Regions from separate parts of the Paenibacillus azoreducens genome, predicted to be linked through region 1. Evidence: a T-box and tRNA genes for the amino acid it is inferred to sense, from the RefSeq annotation. Region 1 holds a T-box; the other holds one or more tRNA genes.

Evidence for each region. The T-box of region 1 lies ahead of L6442_RS18445 (glutamine--tRNA ligase/YqeY domain fusion protein). A T-box ahead of a tRNA ligase gene usually reads a tRNA of that ligase, here a tRNA-Gln.
Region 2: it has a tRNA-Gln gene. The T-box ahead of L6442_RS18445 (glutamine--tRNA ligase/YqeY domain fusion protein) is inferred to sense a tRNA for this amino acid. The anticodon was not compared.

The regions. Positions count from the first base shown of each region.
Region 1 is NZ_AP025343.1:4,181,803-4,188,886, reverse strand. Features, by position in the region: gene L6442_RS18455 (hypothetical protein) at 1-41, shown strand, start outside; gene L6442_RS18450 (Na+/H+ antiporter) at 320-2,323, shown strand; T-box leader at 2,415-2,736, shown strand; gene L6442_RS18445 (glutamine--tRNA ligase/YqeY domain fusion protein) at 2,806-4,485, shown strand; gene L6442_RS18440 (elongation factor G) at 4,571-6,550, shown strand; gene L6442_RS18435 (pentapeptide repeat-containing protein) at 6,874-7,084, opposite strand, start outside.
Region 2 is NZ_AP025343.1:6,620,300-6,627,383, reverse strand. Features, by position in the region: rRNA gene L6442_RS29745 (16S ribosomal RNA) at 1-602, shown strand, start outside; rRNA gene rrf (5S ribosomal RNA) at 706-822, shown strand; tRNA gene L6442_RS29735 (tRNA-Ile) at 870-946, shown strand; tRNA gene L6442_RS29730 (tRNA-Ala) at 1,045-1,120, shown strand; rRNA gene L6442_RS29725 (23S ribosomal RNA) at 1,345-4,273, shown strand; rRNA gene rrf (5S ribosomal RNA) at 4,421-4,537, shown strand; tRNA gene L6442_RS29715 (tRNA-Asn) at 4,543-4,618, shown strand; tRNA gene L6442_RS29710 (tRNA-Thr) at 4,622-4,697, shown strand; tRNA gene L6442_RS29705 (tRNA-Glu) at 4,712-4,786, shown strand; tRNA gene L6442_RS29700 (tRNA-Val) at 4,932-5,007, shown strand; tRNA gene L6442_RS29695 (tRNA-Gln) at 5,057-5,131, shown strand; tRNA gene L6442_RS29690 (tRNA-Lys) at 5,207-5,279, shown strand; gene L6442_RS29685 (GNAT family N-acetyltransferase) at 5,861-6,382, shown strand; tRNA gene L6442_RS29680 (tRNA-Leu) at 6,726-6,809, shown strand; tRNA gene L6442_RS29675 (tRNA-Gly) at 6,815-6,889, shown strand; tRNA gene L6442_RS29670 (tRNA-Arg) at 6,898-6,974, shown strand; tRNA gene L6442_RS29665 (tRNA-Pro) at 6,988-7,061, shown strand.

The sequences.
Region 1 (7,084 bases):
TGAAGAAAAGCCGGGATAAGAAGCAGGACACCTTAGTCTAAGAATCTTTGATTTGTTTTGCGGAAAAAAAGTTCATGCGGCGCATGATCGCAAACCGACTCTTTTAGAGCCGGTTTTTTATATTTTCTGCAAATCTTAAAGAATTCTCTAAATTAGAGCGGTTTTCAACGCCAACGCGGCCGGATGACATCACTAGTAAATAATTATCGATTCCTAGTGATAAACGGGCTCCAAATCGATCAAAATAAATATAAATTCGTCCAAATCGTTTAGTGAAGTATGATGCAAGCGTATTTGCGAAAAGGAGTCGGAGTGGCAAATGGAAATTTTCCTTATGGTTCTGGTTTTGTTGATCCTTATTGGCATATCCAATGTCGTTAATCATTTCTTGCCGGTCATTCCGGTTCCGCTCATTCAGATCGCACTTGGCGTGGCTATGACCTATGTGCCGGGAATGCATCATATTCCGCTGGATCCGGAGCTGTTCCTGCTCCTGTTCATTGCTCCGCTGCTTTTTAATGACGGTAAAATGACGCCGCGAGACGAGTTATGGCAGCTTCGCTCCAGTATTTTGCTACTTGCTCTTGGCCTTGTTTTCGCCACCGTCCTTCTCGCAGGCCCTTTCATTCACTGGATGATTCCCGCTATTCCGTTATCCGCGGCTTTTGCGCTCGCAGCTATTCTTTCGCCTACGGATGCGGTCGCGGTCGGTTCGTTATCCGGGAGAGTGAAGCTTCCCGGCAAAATCATGCGCCTGCTTGAAGGCGAAGCTTTGATGAATGATGCTTCCGGGCTGGTGGCGTTTAATTTTGCGATAGCCGCAACGGTAACGGGCTATTTTTCATTGCCCAAGGCTATTGGCAGTTTCATTGCTATTGCGATCGGCGGGATCGTTGTGGGGGCGCTGCTAGGTTTCATGGCGATCGGGTTGCGTTTGCGGCTGCGGCGGCTCGGGATGGAAGACGTAACGCTGCATATGCTGATCATCATTTTGACGCCGTTCATTATTTATTGGGTCGCGGAAGAATTTCACGTTTCCGGCATTTTGGCGGTTGTGGCCGCCGGGGTAACGCATGCCATTGAGCGTGATCGGATGACAAGGGGCTCCGCGCGCCTGCACATCGTTTCAGCCAGCACTTGGCCGGTCATTCTTTTCTGTCTGAACGGACTTGTTTTTATTCTGCTCGGACTTGAAATACCGGGGGTCATCTCGGAAGTTTGGAAGGACCCCGCATATAATAACGGGCAGGTAATCGGATATGTTCTCATCATCACGGCGGTGTTGATCCTGCTTCGTTTCGTATGGGTCTGGGCGGCCAACCGGCATTTCCGCTCAGCGCTTCTAACGGCTTTGTCCGGCGTACGCGGGGCGTTAACGCTCGCCGCTGCTTTTTCCATTCCGATGACGCTTGCCGACAACAGTCCGTTTCCGGAAAGGAGTCTGATTCTCTGCATTTGTTCAGGGGTAATATTGTTAACCTTGGTCATTGCGAGTGTTCTGCTGCCGATCCTCACGCGCGAAGCCAAAGCAGATCCCGAGGAATTGGCCGAAAATGAAAGAAACGCCCGTATCAGAGTGCTTGAAGCCGGCTTAAATGCGGTTCGGGAAGAAATGAATGACAAGAACAGCCAGGAAGGGATGAGGCTGATCTCTTCATACACCCGCAGGCTGCAAATGGCGAAGCTAAAAAACAAGGCTGAGATGGGCAATGCATTGAAAGAAGCTGTGGACATCCGCTTGGAAGCTCTAAAAGCCGAACAGCAAATAGCGGAAAAATGGGTACGGGAGGAACGCATCTCCCCTAAACTGGCGGACAAGTTCCTAAGCTCGATCAGCAAAGTGGAAATGCTGCTGACAACAAAACACAAATGGACGAAGCTGTTGGTTTTCGGTTGGGAGGCACTGCAGCGGCTGCTGCGGAAATCCAAAAAGAAGGCTAAAAAAATCGATATCTCCCATCCGCAATGGGGCGTATATAGAGAGCTTAAGCTGGAAGCGATCCGTGCCGCGATCCGTCAGGTCAAAAGCTTGGAAACGACTGACAACAAAGATACGATCCAGGCGATTCTAGCGGATTACCGCGGGTTGGAACTGCAGCTGCAAAGCGGTAGCTATCGAAATCCGGCAGCGGATCAAATGAGCGCTGAACGCAGGGAGATTGAACTGAAAGCGATCCAGGCGGAACGGAATGAAATACAAATCATGTTCGAAAACGGGGAAATCAGCCGGACGCTCGCGAACAATCTTCGGCTGGATGTAAATTATCATGAAGGACATTTATTTGAAACACAAACGGTGCATGACGAGGAAGGGGAGCATTAAACAGGAGTTGCTGTCTGGATGGCAAATAGGTACCATGGAAAAATAATCTTGGTTTACAATTGGAATGGTTGATGATAATATTTACCAAACAGTAAACGCTTTGAAGAGAAGAGTAGATGAAATCATACTCCCCGCCAGAGAGCTCCGGCAGCTGAAAAGGAGCGGGAGCATGTTCATTGAACCAAGCCTCTGAGCGGCGCATCGGAACTTAAAGTGCGTGTTCAATGTCGAACACGCTTCCTGATTAAAAGCGGAATTTTTGGACTACCGCTTATAGGGATGGTGCGACAGGAGCTCCTGTTACAGAGCTAGGGTATGAGCGATCCGAGCGCGACTGCCGTACCCGAAGAGGCGGAATATAGCGATATATCCGCGAATAGGGGTGGCACCGCGAACCAAATCTCGTCCCCAAGACTTCGGTCTTGGAGGCGGGATTTTTTTGTTTTTTGGAGCACTTATTTAAATGAAGGAGGAGATCAAGCATGTATTTGGAAGAGGAGAAGGAAAAGGCTCTTGATTTTTTAACGAAAGTGGTTGAGGATGACGTCAAAAATGGCGTATATAACAGGCCTGTCGCTACGCGGTTTCCGCCGGAACCCAATGGTTATCTGCACATCGGAAGCGCTTATGCGATCTACATCAATAATTCGATAGCACGAAAGTATAACGGAACATTCAATCTGCGTTTTGATGACACGAATCCTTTAAAAGAAGACTTGAAATACGTGGAAGCGATCCGCGAGGACGTGGAATGGCTGGGATTTAAGCCGCCCGTTTATTTTGGCTCGGATTATTCGGAGCAATATTATGAAGCCGCCGTGAAGCTGATCCGCAAAGGAAAAGCGTATGTATGCGATCTGACTCCCGAACAAATGACGGAATACAGGGGGACATTAACCGAAGCGGGCAAGGAGAGCCCTTTCCGGAGCAGGACCGTACAAGAGAATCTGAACTTGTTCGCGCAAATGAGAGAAGGCATCTTCCCTTCATCCTCTAAGGTTCTGCGCGCCAAGATCGACATGTCATCACCGAACATGAATTTGCGTGACCCGGTGTTGTACCGGATTATCCATGCCGAACATTACCGCACCGGAAGCGAATGGTGTATTTATCCGATGTATGATTTTGCCCATCCGATTCAGGACTGGATCGAAGGCATTACACATTCGCTTTGCTCCGCGGAATTCATTGGCCATCGTCCGCTGTATGAATGGGTGCTGAGTGAGCTTGGGGTTTCAGAACCTCCGAAGCAAAGAGAATTCGGGCGGCTAAGCATATCCGGTTTCGTGACAAGCAAAAGATATTTGCGTGAATTGGTTGAAGGCGGGTATGTGGATGGTTGGGATGATCCCAGGCTGCCGACGATAAAAGGATTGAGACGCAGGGGCGTAACCCCTGAAAGCATACGAAGTTTTTTGGAAGAGATCGGTGTGTTCAGGCAAAACTGCATGATGGACTCTGCGATGCTGGATCATTGCATTCGGCAGGATTTGAAGGAAAAGGCCGTCAACGTTATGGCTGTACTGGACCCGCTAAAGGTGATTATTACAAATTATCCGGAGGACCAAACCGAAATGCTAAGCCTTAAAAATAACGAAAATAACGATACGCTAGGAAGCAGGGAGGTGCCTTTTTCCAGAGAGCTGTTTATTGAAAGGGAAGATTTTATGGAGAATCCGGTTCCGGGTTTTCACCGTTTGTCGCCAGGCAAGGAGGTTAGGCTGAAGGGCGCTTACTTCCTGAAATGCGAACATGTGGTGAAAGACCCGATAACGGGAAAAACGACCGAGCTGCATTGCACATACGATCCGCAAACCAAAAGCGGCACGGGATTCAATGCGAGAAAGGTGAAATCCACCATTCATTGGGTGTCGGCCAGACACGGAATTCCCGCAGAGATCCATTTGTACGACAAACTGTTAAAAGAAGATGCTTCGATTATGGAATCGGAGAATGATTGGGATGCCATCGTAAATCCGGATTCACGGATCAAGTTGGAGCGGGCCATATTGGAGCCGATTCTGCAAGATGCAATTCTTGGGACGACCTATCAATTCATCAGACACGGTTATTTTTGCCTGGATTCCAAACATTCGGACGGAGCCAAAGGGGTATTCAACCGGATCGTTTCGTTAAAGGATTCATGGAAAAAGAAATCATGACAACGGCAATATATCAACAAACTTTTCTGATATACTCATGAAGGAATGGAATCAAGAATTCATAACTAACGGATGTGATAACTTCATGGGGGGCATTAAGAAAACCATAGGGCTGCTTGCTCATGTGGATGCCGGAAAAACGACATTCGCCGAGCAGCTGCTTTATCATACGAACAGCATTCGAAGCCGGGGAAGAGTCGATCATCAGGATGCTTTCCTGGATAGCCATGAGCTGGAAAAGAAACGAGGCATCACGATTTTTGCGGATCAAGCGGTAATGTCTTACGGAGACTCCAGCTATTATTTGATCGATACCCCGGGGCATGTGGATTTCTCTGCGGAGATGGAGCGTGCCGTGCAGGCGATGGATTATGCTGTCATCATCATCAGCAGTGTTGAAGGAGTCGAAGGGCATACCGAGACGGTGTGGCAGCTGCTGGAGAAATACCAAATACCCGTTTTGTTTTTTATCAATAAAATGGACCGTGAAGGGGCCGACGCTTCAGCCGTACTCACCCAGATTCATCAGCAGCTGACTAAGGATGCTTTACTTATTACTGGATCTTTGATGGACGGGATCGGCGAGGAAACGGCCGAGTTTGCCGCTGAACGCGACGATAGTCTGCTGAATGCTTATTTGGAAGGACAGGCTGATTTGCCTTTCATTGCGAAAAACATCGTCTCTTTGGTGCAGCAGCGCCGCTTCTTTCCTGTCATGTGCGGTTCGGGCTTGCAGGATGTGGGCATTACCGAATTTTTGGCCAATCTGGAGTTTCTGACGACAACCGCATACGATGAAAGAGGGGTATTTGCCGCACGTGTATTCAAAATCCGACACGATGCCCAGGGTGTGCGGCTGACCCATTTGAAGCTTTTGCAGGGGAAACTGAATGTTAGAGACGAATTGACATATGCGAGCGGAAAGGGAGAACAACTGCAGGAGAAGATAACTTCAATCCGCGTGTATAACGGGGAGAAATATGTCACGGTTGACGAAGCAATTGCCGGACAATTGGTTGCAGTGACCGGATTATCTGCGGCTCCGGCGGGCGCCGGTCTGGGGGCGCTGCAGGAACGGATGCCTTACGAGCTGGTGCCCGCTTTGAAATCGAAGGTGCTGTTCGACCCGTCCGTACCGGTTCGTGAAGTGCTCCGCTGCTTTCAAATGCTGGACGCGGAGGACCCGTCGCTTGGCGTCCGGTGGGATGAAGCGCTGCAAGAACTCCATATTCAGGTCATGGGGGTTATACAGCTCGAAGTGCTTGGACAGGTGATGTTTGACCGTTTTCATCTGCGGATTGCTTTCGGGAAACCGGAGATTTTATACAAGGAAACGGTGGGAAGCGAAGTGGTCGGATACGGGCACTTTGAGCCGCTTGGCCATTATGCCGAGGTTCATTTGAAAATTGGGCCAGGCCCCGCCGGCAGCGGCGTGACCTTCGTAAACGAATGCCATCCCGACGAACTGAGCACCGGTTTTCAGAACTTGATCGGACAACATATCACGGAAAAGGAACATCGCGGTTTGTTGACCGGATCCACATTGACCGACATCGTGGTAACGCTTCTGACCGGCCGCTCCCATAACAAACATACAAGCGGCGGTGACTTCAGGGAAGCGTCGCTGCGCGCGCTGAGGCAAGGCCTTGAAAAGGCTGATAACATTTTGCTGGAGCCGTACTACGAATTCAAACTGAAGGTAGCGGCTGATTTGATCGGCAGAGTGATGTCGGATATTCAGCAGGCTCAGGGCAGCTTCGAACCTCCGGAAATCCATGAGGGAGCGGCCATACTTATAGGGCAAGCTCCGGTCGCGACGTTTATGGATTATGCGGCTGAGCTCGCCGCGTTTACGAAAGGCAAGGGGGCAATATCGCTGCGACTGGGCGGGTATCGGCCGTGCAGCAGCAGCCAGGATGTGATCGCTGCCAAAAATTACAACAAAGACGCAGACCCTGAATACACATCCGCCTCCATTTTTTGTTCCAAGGGCAAAGGATTCAGCGTTTCCTGGAATGAAGCAGAGAATTTTATGCATATAGAATTGCATGAGTTTGAATCGTAAACAAGCGGAGAAGGCGGATTTTACCGCCGTCTTGAGGAAGCGGATCGGAAGCGCCATATTCGTTGGCGGCTCCTCCGCTTTTTTGCATACACAACGATGAAAAGTTTCTAAGGTGCCATTGGCGGATAACTGGTCGTCAAAATGCAAGCACATGGTCGGTAAATGAGCAGACAAGTGTGCAAAGGAGGGGTAAGATCAAGTCAAACTCGGGATATGTTTCATTTTGGATGGCCGCATGTGGTGGACCTCCGTCATGCAACGCCACACCGCGCGCCGAGTTCAGCATGAATATACAACGACTGGTAGGAGGAGCTTATTTTGTTTTATGCCGGCCAATGCAACGGACGGACAAGAGAAGAGGGGAGCTTAGTGGCCGCATTGCCTTTCGCTGCATTGATCTGGGCTTGGCTCAAAAATAGGCTGCCTGTCAGATCGGCTCCGCTTAGATCAGCATCACGCATATCGGCTCCAATCAAATCAGCACCCCTTAAGTCGGCCCCCCGGAGGTCTGCCGCGATAAGATAAGCTCCGCGC
Region 2 (7,084 bases), 2.4 Mb from region 1:
TGGAGTATGTGGTTTAATTCGAAGCAACGCGAAGAACCTTACCAGGTCTTGACATCCCTCTGACCGGTCTAGAGATAGACCTTTCCTTCGGGACAGAGGAGACAGGTGGTGCATGGTTGTCGTCAGCTCGTGTCGTGAGATGTTGGGTTAAGTCCCGCAACGAGCGCAACCCTTGATTTTAGTTGCCAGCACTTTAAGGTGGGCACTCTAGAATGACTGCCGGTGACAAACCGGAGGAAGGCGGGGATGACGTCAAATCATCATGCCCCTTATGACCTGGGCTACACACGTACTACAATGGCCAGTACAACGGGAAGCGAAGTCGCGAGATGGAGCCAATCCTATCAAAGCTGGTCTCAGTTCGGATTGCAGGCTGCAACTCGCCTGCATGAAGTCGGAATTGCTAGTAATCGCGGATCAGCATGCCGCGGTGAATACGTTCCCGGGTCTTGTACACACCGCCCGTCACACCACGAGAGTTTACAACACCCGAAGTCGGTGAGGTAACCGCAAGGAGCCAGCCGCCGAAGGTGGGGTAGATGATTGGGGTGAAGTCGTAACAAGGTAGCCGTATCGGAAGGTGCGGCTGGATCACCTCCTTTCTATGGAGAATCGTCTTCTGAGGAAGACATTCAAATATGCCGTAAGGCAAAACGATCTCACTCGTTGCTCAGTTTTGAGAGAGCAAACCTCTTTCAAAATGCGTTTGGTGGCGATGGCGGAGGGGTTCCACGCGTACCCATCCCGAACACGACCGTTAAGCCCTCCAGCGCCGATGGTACTTGGACCGAAGGGTCCTGGGAGAGTAGGACGTTGCCAAGCGCATGCCCTTATGGGTTACCATAAGAGCGTACACAAGAAAATAATATGGGCCCTTAGCTCAGTTGGTTAGAGCGCACCCCTGATAAGGGTGAGGTCGGTGGTTCGAGTCCACTAGGGCCCACCATATAAATCCCATAACTAAACTTCTTGCTTTATACGGGGTCTCCGGAAAGTAATCGGGATAAACTTCGTAGCTTGTCGTTACTTTTTGGGGCAAAATATGGGGCCATAGCTCAGCTGGGAGAGCGCCTGCCTTGCAAGCAGGAGGTCAGCGGTTCGATCCCGCTTGGCTCCACCAATGATGATTTACATTTGATCCTTGAAAACTAGATAACGAAACGAATTTGCGTTTTAGAAATATCCTTTTAGCTGCTTGTGTCTTCATTGTAAGACCAAGTAAAAAAAAGTAGCAGCGAAGGTTTTGAGATCAGCGATCCTTTGCGAGCTTGTTTCCACCTTGATTTAATTCAATCGAGAAACAAGCGAACAACAGAGCGATGAGCGCAAAACCGGAGCGAACATGGTTAAGCTACTAAGAGCACACGGAGGATGCCTAGGCGCTAGGAGCCGATGAAGGACGTGGCGAACAACGATACTGCCTCGGGGAGCTGTAAGCAAGCTTTGATCCGGGGATGTCCGAATGGGGAAACCCGGCTGGTGTAATAGCCAGTCACTCACATCTGAATACATAGGGTGTGAAGAGGCATACCAGGGGAACTGAAACATCTAAGTACCCTGAGGAAGAGAAAACAATAGTGATTCCGTCAGTAGCGGCGAGCGAACGCGGATTAGCCTAAACCGGTCAGCTTGCTGGCCGGGGTTGTGGGACGTCTCACATGGAGTTACAAAGGAATTGGTTAGGCGAAGAGGTCTGGAAAGGCCCGGCATAGAAGGTAAAAGCCCTGTAGCCGAAAGTCAGTTCCCTCCGAGACGGATCCCGAGTAGTGCGGGGCACGTGAAACCCCGTATGAATCTGCCAGGACCATCTGGTAAGGCTAAATACTCCCTAGCGACCGATAGTGAAACAGTACCGTGAGGGAAAGGTGAAAAGCACCCCGGAAGGGGAGTGAAATAGAACCTGAAACCGTGTGCTTACAAGAAGTCAGAGCCCGATCTATGGGTGATGGCGTGCCTTTTGTAGAATGAACCGGCGAGTTACGTTCCCGTGCAAGGTTAAGGTGAGAAGCCGTAGCCGCAGCGAAAGCGAGTCTGAATAGGGCGATATAGTACGTGGACGTAGACCCGAAACCGTGTGATCTACCCCTGTCCAGGGTGAAGGTGCGGTAACACGCACTGGAGGCCCGAACCCACGAATGTTGAAAAATTCGGGGATGAGGTGGGGGTAGCGGAGAAATTCCAATCGAACTCGGAGATAGCTGGTTCTCCCCGAAATAGCTTTAGGGCTAGCCTCGGAAAGAAGAGTCGTGGAGGTAGAGCACTGATTGGGTGCGGGGCCCGCAAGGGTTACCAAGCTCAGTCAAACTCCGAATGCCATAGACTTAGTTCCGGGAGTCAGACAGTGAGTGCTAAGATCCATTGTCAAAAGGGAAACAGCCCAGACCATCAGCTAAGGTCCCCAAGTGTGTGTTAAGTGGGAAAGGATGTGGAGTTGCACAGACAACCAGGATGTTGGCTTAGAAGCAGCCACCATTTAAAGAGTGCGTAATAGCTCACTGGTCGAGTGACTCTGCGCCGAAAATGTAACGGGGCTAAACACACCACCGAAGCTATGGCTTGATACGCAAGTATCAGGGGTAGGGGAGCGTTGTATACAGCGTTGAAGGTGTACCGTAAGGAGCGCTGGAGCGTATACAAGTGAGAATGCCGGTATGAGTAACGAAAAGATCAGTGAGAATCTGATCCGCCGAAAGCCCAAGGTTTCCTGAGGAAGGCTCGTCCGCTCAGGGTAAGTCGGGACCTAAGGCGAGGCCGAAAGGCGTAGTCGAAGGACAACAGGTTGAAATTCCTGTACCACCGTAAACCGCTACGAGCGATGGGGTGACGCAGGAGGGTAGTGACGCGAGCTGATGGATGCTCGTCCAAGCAGTGAGGCTGATGTGTAGGCAAATCCGCACATCGATAAGGCTGGGCTGTGACGGGGAGGGAAAATTACAGTACCGAAGGTCATGATCTCACACTGCCAAGAAAAGCCTCTAGCCAGGTGAAGGTGCCCGTACCGCAAACCGACACAGGTAGGCGAGAAGAGAATTCTAAGGCGCGCGGAAGAACTCTCGTTAAGGAACTCGGCAAAATGACCCCGTAACTTCGGGAGAAGGGGTGCCCCGGTAGTGTGAATAGCACGAGGGGGCCGCAGTGAAAAGGCCCAAGCGACTGTTTAGCAAAAACACAGGTCTGTGCGAAGCCGTAAGGCGAAGTATACGGGCTGACGCCTGCCCGGTGCTGGAAGGTTAAGGGGAGCGGTTAGGAGCAATCCGAAGCTGTGAACCGAAGCCCCAGTAAACGGCGGCCGTAACTATAACGGTCCTAAGGTAGCGAAATTCCTTGTCAGGTAAATTCTGACCCGCACGAATGGCGTAACGACTTGGGCGCTGTCTCAACGAGAGATCCGGTGAAATTTTAATACCTGTGAAGATGCAGGTTACCCGCGACAAGACGGAAAGACCCCATGGAGCTTTACTGCAGCTTGATATTGGATTTGGGTACGATCTGTACAGGATAGGTGGGAGCCTAAGAAGCCTGAGCGCCAGCTTAGGTGGAGGCGCCGTTGGGATACCACCCTGATCGTATCTAGGTTCTAACCTGGTACCGTAATCCGGTGCGGGGACAGTGTCAGGTGGGCAGTTTGACTGGGGCGGTCGCCTCCTAAAGAGTAACGGAGGCGCCCCAAGGTTCCCTCAGAATGGTTGGAAATCATTCGAAGAGTGCAAAGGCAGAAGGGAGCTTGACTGCGAGACCTACAAGTCGAGCAGGGACGAAAGTCGGGCTTAGTGATCCGGTGGTACCGCATGGAAGGGCCATCGCTCAACGGATAAAAGCTACCCTGGGGATAACAGGCTTATCTCCCCCAAGAGTCCACATCGACGGGGAGGTTTGGCACCTCGATGTCGGCTCATCGCATCCTGGGGCTGAAGTAGGTCCCAAGGGTTGGGCTGTTCGCCCATTAAAGCGGTACGCGAGCTGGGTTCAGAACGTCGTGAGACAGTTCGGTCCCTATCTGTCGTGGGCGTAGGAAATTTGAGAGGAGCTGTCCTTAGTACGAGAGGACCGGGATGGACGTACCGCTGGTGCACCAGTTGTTCCGCCAGGAGCATGGCTGGGTAGCTACGTACGGAAGGGATAAGCGCTGAAAGCATCTAAGCGTGAAGCCCCCCTCAAGATGAGATTTCCCAACTAGTAAGACCCCTTGAAGACGACGAGGTAGATAGGTTGGAGGTGGAAGTGCAGCAATGCATGGAGCTGACCAATACTAATCGGTCGAGGGCTTATCCTAAATTACCCCAAAAAGTGAAGCGTATGCTTCGCGGATGATTCCGATTACTTTTTGAGGGACCCGGGATTTAAAACCGGGAAATGCTACGGAGAATTAAAACGCAAAACGTTTCGTATCTAGTTTTCAGGTGATCAAACACTTGAATCGTTTGGTGGCGATGGCGGAGGGGTTCCACGCGTACCCATCCCGAACACGACCGTTAAGCCCTCCAGCGCCGATGGTACTTGGACCGAAGGGTCCTGGGAGAGTAGGACGCCGCCAAGCATTATTCCCTGATAGCTCAGTTGGTAGAGCACTCGACTGTTAATCGAGTTGTCACAGGTTCGAGTCCTGTTCGGGGAGCCATTTGCTCTCATAGCTCAGTAGGTAGAGTGCATCCATGGTAAGGATGAGGTCACCGGTTCGATCCCGGTTGAGAGCTCCATTTTCTTTTTATAGGGCCCGTTGGTCAAGGGGTTAAGACACCTCCCTTTCACGGAGGTAACAGGGGTTCGAATCCCCTACGGGTCACCATTTTAATTTAGCTTCGATAGGGATGAGAACCCAAAAGGGTTCGTCGAAGCATCGACTTCGATAGCACTGCATCGCAGTCTCGAACGAAGTGAGAGTATCCCCTACGGGTCACCATTTTAATTTGCTTATTATACATAAGTTATACGGAGGCTTAGCTCAGCTGGGAGAGCATCTGCCTTACAAGCAGAGGGTCGGGGGTTCGATCCCCTCAGCCTCCACCATTATTTTGAATCATTTGTCCTTGCAATGGACAAGCTAAAACTAATATATTGGGGATTAGCCAAGCGGTAAGGCAACGGACTTTGACTCCGTCATGCATAGGTTCGAATCCTATATCCCCAGCCATTTTTCACCTCAAAAAGTGAAGCAAATGCTTCGTAAGGAAATCCGAATGCTCTTCGGGGAACCTGGTGAATATTTGAGCCATTAGCTCAGTTGGTAGAGCACCTGACTTTTAATCAGGGTGTCGAAGGTTCGAGTCCTTCATGGCTCACTCTTTATTCTTTAACATCTCAAGCTATCTATTTTACAATAGATGGTTTTTGTTTTTTTTACCCCTGTAATCATTTATAGAATTAATGATTACAGGGGTTTTATGTCATTGCTGGCTTGGCTGATTTTTGTCAAAGTACAAATCAAGGTACCTCGTAAGGACTACATATGTTTACATCATGACTAATAATGGGTGGGAGAACTATTCATTATTCCACCGCCTACAGAGTTGCAAATAGTACGCAGCGTGTAGGTGTAAAGATTGCAGGACCTGCTCAGGAGCAATGTCTAAACCTGACCCTAAGCAATTTTAAGGCTTGTAAAAGGGTTTATGTAGCCAGGGTAAGTATAACCTTACAAACCCATCAGGAAGCCTTATACGAGCCTGTAGAGTGTTTGAATAGACCTTTTAAACAAAAGGAAGAGGAAAGCTTCTTTTCGAGCTTGAAGGGACGTGTAGAAGCCATGATTGCTGTCATCTGAGCGAATCAAATGTTCTTTGTGCGACTTATGGATATATGGATACGGATAATGGTAGAACGTTAGATGGTACCATCGCTAATACAATAGAGGGAGATTTGTATGATAGTTAAAATGACACATTCCAATATGAATGATTTTAACAAACCAAACGAGGGTTTCATCGTGATAGGGCGGATTATACCTAGGTATGTAGACGACAATTGGACATATACAGAGGAGATCTTTTCTGAACCGTATTTCAAGCAATATGAAAATGATGAAATCGACATAAGTTATGTTGAAGAAGATGGGAAGGCTGTTTTTTTATATTACGATGAAAATCACTGCGTAGGACAAATTAGAATTTGCTCCAATTGGAATGGATATGCTCTTATTGAGGATATTGCTGTTGCCAAAGAGTGGAGACAAAAAGGTATTGGATCAGCATTGATGGAAAAAGCGGTTGATTGGGCAAAGCAGAATAAATTTATTGGTCTTATGCTTGAAACACAAGATGTTAATGTTTCAGCTTGCCGTTTTTATGTAAAAAACAGTTTTATAATCGGTGCAGTTGATAATATGCTATATTCAAACTTTCCTACAGCCAATGAAAAAGCGATTTTTTGGTATTACAAGTTTTAGTGTCTTATTACGTAAATGATAAAGAAACGCTTGCTTATTTCCGCTTGTCATTTCCAAATGCTTAATTCAACCAATTCATTGCAAGATACGTCGAGAGACCGATCGTTATCATTCAACTCCACACCGCTTGCTGGTAGCAGCGCTAAAAGCCTAACATAGTGTGATTTATTCGCTCTGGGAGATAGGGAAGAACTTTTTTTAAAAAAATTATTGAATATGCTTGACTCCTGATGCCTAAGTATGATAAGATAATTCTTGTCGCTAACAAGATAAGGTGAGCATGAAATGAACCAATCATGTTAGCACACCAGGAAGTCTGAAGGAATTGATCCTTCTGTAATGTGCGCGTGTGGCGGAATTGGCAGACGCACTAGACTTAGGATCTAGCGTCTTTGACGTGGGGGTTCAAGTCCCTCCACGCGCACCATCTTCGCGGACGTGGCTCAGCGGTAGAGCATCGCCTTGCCAAGGCGAGGGTCGCGGGTTCGATTCCCGTCGTCCGCTCCATTATAGATGCGCCCTTAGCTCAGCTGGATAGAGCGTTTGACTACGAATCAAAAGGTCAGGAGTTCGAATCTCTTAGGGCGCGCCATTTAATTTAATATCGGGATGTAGCTCAGCTTGGTAGAGCACCTGGTTTGGGACCAGGGGGTCGCATGTTCAAATCGTGTCATCCCGATATTTAATGATCCCGTCTTCTTG